2 regions of the Mesorhizobium sp. M0410 genome follow, and region 2 is predicted to be linked to the other one. Evidence: riboswitches for the same ligand, from Rfam matches in the RefSeq annotation. Region 2 holds a riboswitch; the other holds the start of a gene.
What was found. A riboswitch is a leader RNA that binds a small molecule or an ion and turns the genes downstream of it on or off. The one in region 2 is predicted to bind thiamine pyrophosphate.
Positions count from the first base shown of each region.

Region 1 (4,380 bases), on a different contig from region 2:
GCCAGGGAGAGCAGCGCCGATAAGACGGACAGCACGGCACTGGTCGCCGTCGCTTGCCGCACCGCGCTCTCGCCGGCAAGGCGGCCGAGATCGGCGCCAAGCCCGGCCGCCAGCGTGGCCGCCATCGGCCCGGCGACAAATAGCAGTGCCAGCCCGATCACCAGCGCGTTCAGCACGGTCTCGGCCGCACCGGCTAAAAAATACCGGCGCGGCGCCACCGGCAGATTGGCGTCGCCGGTCATATTGGCGCCAAGCCGCGTCAAGGCCAGCACGACCACGAAGGTCAGGGCAATCTGCAGCAGGGTCAGCGTCACAGCCCGCGCCGGGTCGAAGTCGAAACGCAGCGCCTGGTAGATGGCAACCTCCAGCGTCGTCGCGCTGGGTCCGCCGCCGAGCGTAAGCACGATGGTGAAGGAGGTGATGCACAGCATGAAAACGAGCCCGGCAACGCCCGGCAAGGCCGCACGCAGCGGCGGCCATTCGATCAGCCGGAAGGCCGGCGCAGCACCCATGCCAAGCTGGCTCGCCAGCCGCCATTGGTCGGCCGGCACGATCTGCAACGCCTCCAGGAACAGCCGCGTCGCCAGCGGCAGGTTGAAGAAGACATGGGCGACGAGTATGCCCGACAGGCCATAGATGCCGGGCCAGCTCTGGCCGCCTAGCGCGCCCAGCGTGCCGGCAAAATAGCCGGCGCGGCCATAGAGTGCCAAGACACCGAGTGCGGCAACAATGGCCGGCAGCGCCAGTGGCACGGCGAAAAGCTGCAGGATAAAGCCTCGCCCGAAAAACTGTGGATGCCGCGACAGGGCACGCGCGACGAACAGCGCTGGCGCGACGGAGAGCAGGGTCGACAACAGAGCCTGCCAGAGCGTGAAACGGACGATACGCAAGAGATACGAATCGAAGGCGGAGACAACACCGGACGGGTCGCGCGTGGCTTCGACGACGAGCCCGGTGAATGCACCGCCGATCAGCAACGCGATGGCGGCGAGCGCGACGATGCCGGCGTTGACGCGGGAGTCAGATGATGGTGCGCGTTGCACGCTAGACTACCAGATTCGAGATTCTTAGTGAGGATTGCGTTCCTTCGCGCCCCCCTCTGTCCTGCCGGACATCTCCCCCACAAGGGGTGAGATTGGCAGTTTCAGCGCTCCGCTCATTCCAGCAACATCGGCGACTGGCGAAAGCCGCCGTGTCGTCCGATCTCCCCCCTTGTGGGGGAGATGTCCGGCAGGACAGAGGGGGGCGCCGTAGAGCGATCATCTTCGATCAATCGGCCAAAGCTACTTGCTCATCGCCGCAAGCCACTCATCGACCCAGGCCTTGCGGTGGGCCGCGACTTCCTCCGGGCTGAACAGCAAGGTTTTGGTCGGTTTGACAAGCTTGTCGAACGCCGGATTGAGCGGCTTGTCGGTCTTGCCGGCCGGGAACATCCAGTTGGTTTCGGGAATGACATCCTGGAATTTCGGTCCGGTCATGAAGGCGATGAACTTTTCCGCCAGCGGGTTCTTCGCGCCCTTGGTGGTGATCCCCGCAACTTCGATCTGCAGGTATTCGCCTTCCTCGAAGGACGCCGCCTGGTAGCGCTCGGTGTTTTCGGCGACCATGTGGTAGGCCGGCGACGTGGTATACGACAGCACCATCGGCGCCTCGCCCTTGGTGAACAGGCCGTAGGCCTCGCTCCAGCCTGGCGTCACCGTCAGCACCTTTGCCTTGAGCTTGGCCCAGGCTTCGGGCGCCTTGTCGCCATAGACCGACTTGACCCACAACAGCAGGCCAAGGCCCGGCGTCGAGGTGCGCGGGTCCTGGATGACGATCTTCTCTCCGGCATCGCCCTCGACCAATTCCCTGAGGCTCTTCGGCGGGTTCTTCAGTTTTTCGGTATCGTAGACGACGGCGAAATAGCCATAGTCGAACGGCACGAAAGTATCGTCGCGCCAGCCGCCCGGCACGCTGACATCCGATATGGCGCCATGCGGCGAAAACAGGCCGGTTGCCTTGGCGTCGGCGGTTAAATTGGTATCGAGGCCAAGCACGATATCGGCCTTGGTGGCGGCCCCTTCCAGCTTCACACGGTTGAGCAGCGCCACGCCGTCAGCGACCGAGACGAATTCGACGACGCAGCTGCACTCGGCCTCGAAGGCCTTCTTCACCGCCGGTCCCGGACCCCAATCGGCGGTGAAGCTTTCATAGGTATAGACGGTCAGTCTATCCTGTGCCGATGCCTGCCCTGGCAGGGCGAGCGCGGATGCCGCAAGCAGGACAATCGGGACAAGAGAGTGGAAAAAACTGCGCATCGGCGCCTCCTTCGTTCGCATTGAAAGGAATTGAGGCGCCGGGCTGTCCGAAGCGTCTAATCCCTCCGCCGGTACAAACCGGATCAGGTTCAGCGGGTTGGCAGTCTTGCCTCTCAGCCGGTCCGCGAAGATCGCGTCCGGCACCCCGTTAGAGCGTTTCGACACATAGGCCCGGCCGAAGTGCCGCGCAAGCGGAAGTTTGCCGGGCATCCAAAGCCCAGCCTTCCGTTTCGTCTGCCGTTTCATCTTCCGTTTCATTCTTCCGTTTCTGGGGCAGGGCTGGTAAGGGCCACGAGATATGAGCAAATTCACCATCCTGCTTGGCGGCGATCTCATCCGCACGCCGCTGCTCGACCGCCAGGTCGAAGGCTCGCGCGTCATCGCTGCCGATGCCGGCATCGGCCATGCCCGTATGCTGGGCCTGAGGCCGGAACTCTGGGTCGGCGATTTCGATTCCGTACCTGCCGAGTTGCCGGAGGATCTGGCCGCCGTGCCACGGCAGGTGTTTCCCGCCGAAAAGGACAAGACCGACGGTGAACTCGCTATCGCCGCCGCACTCGAACGCGGTGCGACCAGCCTTGTGCTCGCAGGCGCTTTCGGCGGCAAACGCACCGACCACATCTTCCTGCATCTGGCGCTGAGCGTCCGGCTGGCGGAAGGCGGGACGGACGTGCTTTTGACCAGCGGCGCACAGGAAGGCATTCCCTTGCTGCCCGGAAAGACTGGCTTCGACTATGCCGACGGCACGCTGTTTTCGGTGCTCGGCTTCTCCGATCTCGCCGGCCTGAGCGTCACCGGTGCCAAATGGCCGCTCGACCATGTCGAGGTTGCGTTCGGCTCGTCGCTGACCATTTCCAACGAGGTCAGGGGCCGGTTGGAAATCGCGCTGGCCAGCGGCCGCGCGCTGCTGCTCGCGCATCCTTTTCCCTTACCTGAAAGCTGACATGGCACCGCCGCTTCTCAATCTCGATGGGATAAAGCTGACCTTTGGCGGCACGCCGCTGCTCGACGGTGCCGCCCTGACGGCCTCAGCTGGCGACAAGATCGCCTTGGTCGGCCGAAACGGTTCGGGCAAGTCGACGCTCCTCAAGATCGCCGCCGGGCTGATCGAGCCGCAGGACGGCGAAGTCTTCCGCCAGCCTTCGGCAACCGTGCGCTACTTGCCGCAAATGCCCGACATGGAAGGTTTTGCGACCGTCCGCGCCTATGTCGAGGCGGGGCTCGGGCCCGCCGACGATCCCTATCGCGCCACCTATCTGATGGAGCATCTCGGCCTGACCGGCGAAGAACGGCCGAACGACCTCTCCGGCGGCGAGGCGAGGCGTGCGGCACTCGCCCGCGTCATGGCGCCGGAGCCCGACATTCTCCTCCTCGATGAGCCGACAAACCATCTTGACCTGTCGGTCATCGAATGGCTGGAGGAGGAGCTTGCCCGCACCTCCTCGGCACTGGTCGTCATCTCGCATGACCGCCGTTTTCTCGAGCGCGTGTCACGCGCCACAATCTGGCTCGACCGCGGGCAGACCCGCCGTCTCGACAAGGGCTTTGGCTATTTCGAGCAATGGCGCGACACGGTGCTGGAGGAGGAAGAGCGCGAGCAGCACAAGCTCGGTCGCCAGATCGTCCGCGAGGAGCACTGGCTGCGCTATGGCGTGACAGCGCGGCGCAAGCGCAACATGCGCCGGCTCGGTGAGTTGCAGACCATGCGCCAGCGCTTTCGCGGTCATCGCGGCGCCGAGGGTGCGGCGACGATGACAGCCAGCGACGCCGCCGAATCCGGCAAGCTGGTGATAGAGGCCAGGAACATCGAGAAGAGCTTTGGCGATCTGATCGTGGTCAAGGGATTTTCGACCCGCATCCAGCGCGGCGATCGCGTTGGCTTGGTCGGGCCGAACGGCGCTGGCAAGACGACGCTGTTGAAGATGCTGACCGGCGAATTGAAGCCGGACGCAGGCACGGTGCGGCTCGGCACCAATCTGGAGATCGCCACGCTCGACCAGAAGCGCGAGGCCGTCGATCCACAGGAGACACTGGCGCAGTATCTCACCGACGGTCGCGGCGAGAACCTGGTCATCAATGGCGA
Region 1 is NZ_JAMYRN010000005.1:99,970-104,349, reverse strand. It holds gene thiP (thiamine/thiamine pyrophosphate ABC transporter permease) at 1-1,043, opposite strand, end outside; gene thiB (thiamine ABC transporter substrate binding subunit) at 1,284-2,297, opposite strand; TPP riboswitch at 2,341-2,455, opposite strand; gene NKI63_RS08550 (thiamine diphosphokinase) at 2,596-3,240, shown strand; gene NKI63_RS08545 (ABC-F family ATP-binding cassette domain-containing protein) at 3,242-4,380, shown strand, end outside.
Region 1: another riboswitch for thiamine pyrophosphate. It lies ahead of thiB (thiamine ABC transporter substrate binding subunit); the one in region 2 lies ahead of thiC (phosphomethylpyrimidine synthase ThiC).

Region 2 (4,380 bases):
CAGTCGGCGGCACCGCGCCCGAGATCCAGCACCGGTTGCCCGGCGCTTTCACGCTCGCACCATGGCGCCAGCATGCCGCCGGCGAACCACGACGCATTGCCCCCAAGGGCAGGCCTTATCTCGGCAACGGTAACCGCCGCGCCGCGTGCGGCGAACTCGAAGGCGGCGGTGAGGCCGGCGACGCCGGCCCCTTTGACCAAGACCCTCATGATCGCTCACGTGGCTGAGGTATGAGCGGTGCGCCGGTCTCGTCCGCCGGCACGTAGAGATCGCGCTCGCGGTATTTCGCCGCCATCGCCGCCATGCCCTCCTTCTGCGCCTCGGCACGAATGTCGTGGGAAATGCGCATGGAACAGAATTTCGGTCCGCACATCGAGCAGAAATGCGCCAGCTTGTGCGCCTCCTTGGGCAAGGTCTGATCGTGGAAGGACCGCGCTGTTTCGGGGTCGAGCGACAGGTTGAACTGGTCCTCCCAGCGGAACTCGAATCTGGCCCGCGACAGCGCGTCGTCGCGGATCTTCGCCGCCGGGTGACCCTTCGCCAGGTCGGCGGCATGCGCCGCGATCTTGTAGGTGATCACGCCGGTCTTGACGTCGTTGCGATCGGGAAGCCCGAGATGTTCCTTCGGCGTGACGTAGCAGAGCATGGCGGTGCCGAACCAGCCGATCATGGCAGCACCGATGCCGGAGGTGATGTGATCGTAGCCCGGCGCGATGTCGGTGGTGAGCGGTCCAAGCGTATAGAACGGCGCTTCGCCGCAGACCGCGAGCTGCTTGTCCATGTTCTGCTTGATCTTGTGCATCGGCACGTGGCCAGGCCCCTCGATCATCACCTGGCAATCTTTCGCCCAGGCGATCTTGGTCAGCTCGCCGAGCGTTTCCAGCTCGGCGAATTGCGCGGCGTCGTTGGCATCGGCAATCGAGCCGGGACGAAGGCCGTCACCGAGCGAGAAGGACACATCATAGGCACGGCAGATGTCGCAGATTTCGGCGAAATGCTCGTAAAGGAAGCTTTCCCGGTGATGGTGCAGGCACCATTTGGCCATGATCGAGCCGCCGCGCGAGACGATGCCAGTGACCCGGTCGACGGTCAGCGGGATGTAGTGCAGCCGCACGCCGGCATGGATGGTGAAATAGTCGACACCCTGTTCGGCCTGCTCGACCAGCGTGTCGCGGTAGACCTCCCAGGTAAGATCCTCGGCGATGCCGCCGACCTTCTCAAGCGCCTGATAGAGCGGCACCGTGCCGATCGGCACCGGCGCATTGCGCACGATCCATTCGCGGATGTTGTGGATGTTGCGGCCGGTCGATAGGTCCATCACCGTATCGGCGCCCCAGCGGATCGCCCAGACCATTTTTTCGACCTCTTCGGCCATCGAGGAGGTGACAGCGGAGTTGCCGATATTGGCATTGATCTTGACCAGGAAATTGCGGCCGATGATCATCGGCTCGCTCTCTGGGTGGTTAATGTTGGCGGGAATGATTGCGCGTCCGCGCGCCACCTCATCACGCACGAAATCCGGCGTGACGAAATCGGGCAGTGTCGCGCCGAAAGCCTCGCCGTCCCGCTCAAGCTTGCCGTGCAGGATCTCGCGACCAAGGTTCTCGCGGATGGCGGCGAACTCCATTTCGGGTGTGATGATGCCGGCGCGCGCATAGGCAAGCTGCGTCACCGCCTTGCCTGCTTTGGCTCTGAGCGGTCGGTGGCGAATGGGAAATTCCGGCGTCAGGCGTTCGCCCGTCGCGAATCCGTTGTCCTCCGGCCGGACATGGCGGCCGTCATAGGCCTCGACATCGCCGCGCGCCGTAATCCATTCGTGGCGAAGCCGTGCAAGGCCATTTTCGATGCTGGTTTCGACAGACGGGTCTGTATAGGGGCCGGACGGATCGTAGACGGTGACGGGCGGTTCGCTGGCCGTCGGATGGACGGAGATTTCGCGCATCGGCACCCTGAGCTGCGGGTGGATGGCACCGGGCTTGTGGATTTTGCGTGAGGCGGGCAGCGGTCCCGTCGAGACGGCGGGGGTGAGGGCATTCATCTTGAGGCTCCTTTGCTCGTTGCATTGGAGACCCAGTTCTATGCCGGGAGGATGAAAAGACGCTTCTGTCGACCTGCCGAAACAGGACCTCGGGCGTAAACTCCCGCAAAGCGCTTGCACCGTCCCTACGCCAGTATGAACTGGATCAGGTTCAACGGGTCACTGCGCCGCGAATGCCAGCAGTATCTCAGCCCCTTGCCGGGACTCCCCTGGTGAATGCGTGAGGTTGGACGGGACGGCTCCGGTTTGTCAAGCGCGTTCTGGCCGCGGCGAGGATCGTCGGGCGATCGTCTCGGCCAGGCGCAAGATCGGATGGAGCGTCGCCTGAGAATCGTCTGTTCCTCGATCAGCCTCGCTTATGCTCTGGAGCTTGTTCTCTCGCGCCCGAATTTCCGCGGGGATGGCTGAACGGAGGCGATCCATTTGCGATTTTCAAGTGCGTCGGGCCGCACCCCACAATCGCTCAACAAGTTGAACACGTCCTGACCCGACTGGGCCTTCGAGTTTGGAAAACCTGGCCGGGTACTGCTGGATGGCAGGGTCCGTCAAGCGGGCGGAAGGGATGAGGAAATGAAAGAGCTGCAGATCAAAACACATAATCGAGCGATGAATATCGCCTGCGCGATCATCCGGACCAGATCTGATATGAAACATCGTCCGGCCCCGAGATCGAGGCTCCAATCTCGTATAGCTTCCATGCGACGTTCTCTTGGAGTGTTGCGGGATTGGTCCGCTCAACCGGATCTCGGAGCTCAACCCTTTCATCCGTTAGAATGAGCGTTCGAAACGCAGGATTCCGCCGACACTGCTCTTCTTGTTGGCGTTGGTCCAATTCACGTTGGAAGCGTCCAGCTTGCCGACGGCGAAGTTACCGTATCGGCCATAGTCGAGTTCCGCCGTAACTGTGAAATCTGGAAGAAACGCATAGGCGACGTTTGCAGCGACACCATGGTTCTTGAGCTGATCACCGGAGAGCTGAAGCTTGAACGAAGTTGTCTCGTTGAGCTCGTAAGCGGCGCCAGCCCAGAAAGCCCAGTTCCCGCCCCAAATCTTATAGAAGCCGCGACCATGAGCGTCGATCGCGTTCGTGGAGTCGTCGTTGAGCTTGCCCCTGGAACCGTAGCCGAACATTCCGAACAGCAACAGTTTGTTGGTGACATTGATGTCGACACGGACCTTGGCGGCCACCGATTCGTAGTTGCTATCGTAAGCGGCAACGCCGGTGATCGCGCCCCAGCCATGTGTGTATTTCAAGCCGCCGACTACGTGCGGAGCGTAGCTGTCGATTGTGCCGACCACGCCCGAGCCTTCTTCGAGCGAAACCACGGCCGAAAAGCCGTTCCCGACGTCGAAGTAGTACTGAACCACATTGGTATCGAAAGGGCCGTACGGAACCGGCGTCTGGTTGAGTACGTCACCGGCGCCGCCAATAAACATGTCGAAGGCCGACCAGTCCTTACCAACTCGGAGGCCACCAAGCTGAATCCAGGCGAAAGTCAAAGTGCTGTCTCCGTTGAAGGCATAGGGCCGAGAACTGTCCGAAACCGAAGCGCCGCGGTTGCCGAAGTTCATGCGGGTTTCGGTGTAGGTCTTCAACGTGCCGAGTTCGGTCTCCTGGCCGGTCCAAGTTTTCAATGTGAAGCGCGTGTTGTTTTGCCATGTGCCCTGATCCTCACCAGTCCTCACATCCGAGGTTCTTGCGTGATCAACCAATCCGACATGGCCCAAGCCGACGTCGTAACGGACATAGCCGCCGATGCGCACGCAGGTCTCAGTGCCTGAAATGTAGACGTAGCCCGAGCCGTAGACGTCGCAGATTTTAACGTACTCAGTCGGGTCAGGCTCGGCAACGGCGGTCACGGCGCGAGCGTCGGAAACGGCAATCAGTGCCGCAGTTGAGCCGAGGAGGAGGCTCCTAATGTTCATTGTTGATCTCCGTTCAAAGAGTAAAAGGAATGGACGTCAGTGATGAAGTCTTGCTAAGGAAACAGTCGATAACGATGCGCATTGAGTTGAATTTGAGCAGTTTTGATGCGCTAGTCACGCCAGATATTCATCAGAAATTGAGCATATGATTTGGGTGTTATTGTTACAAATATGCGATTGTTATTACAAATATAATAATCGCCGAAACGACTCCATCCAACATTTCTGTACAAATCATCCCCGTCATCTCCGCTAGTTGTGGGCGGGCCGTCACAAAGGCTTCTACTGCAAATGACGTGCCATCCTGACGACGCAGCTGCGGCTTGAAGCTCAAGTGTGCCGGCGGACCTTGGTTCGCTCTTCCTTCCTTTTTGCCTTGCGGATCAACCCAAGCACGAACGGCAAACGTTTCGGCT
Region 2 is NZ_JAMYRN010000018.1:53,750-58,129, forward strand. It holds gene thiO (glycine oxidase ThiO) at 1-209, opposite strand, end outside; gene thiC (phosphomethylpyrimidine synthase ThiC) at 206-2,038, opposite strand; TPP riboswitch at 2,143-2,259, opposite strand; gene NKI63_RS23480 (porin) at 2,807-3,964, opposite strand.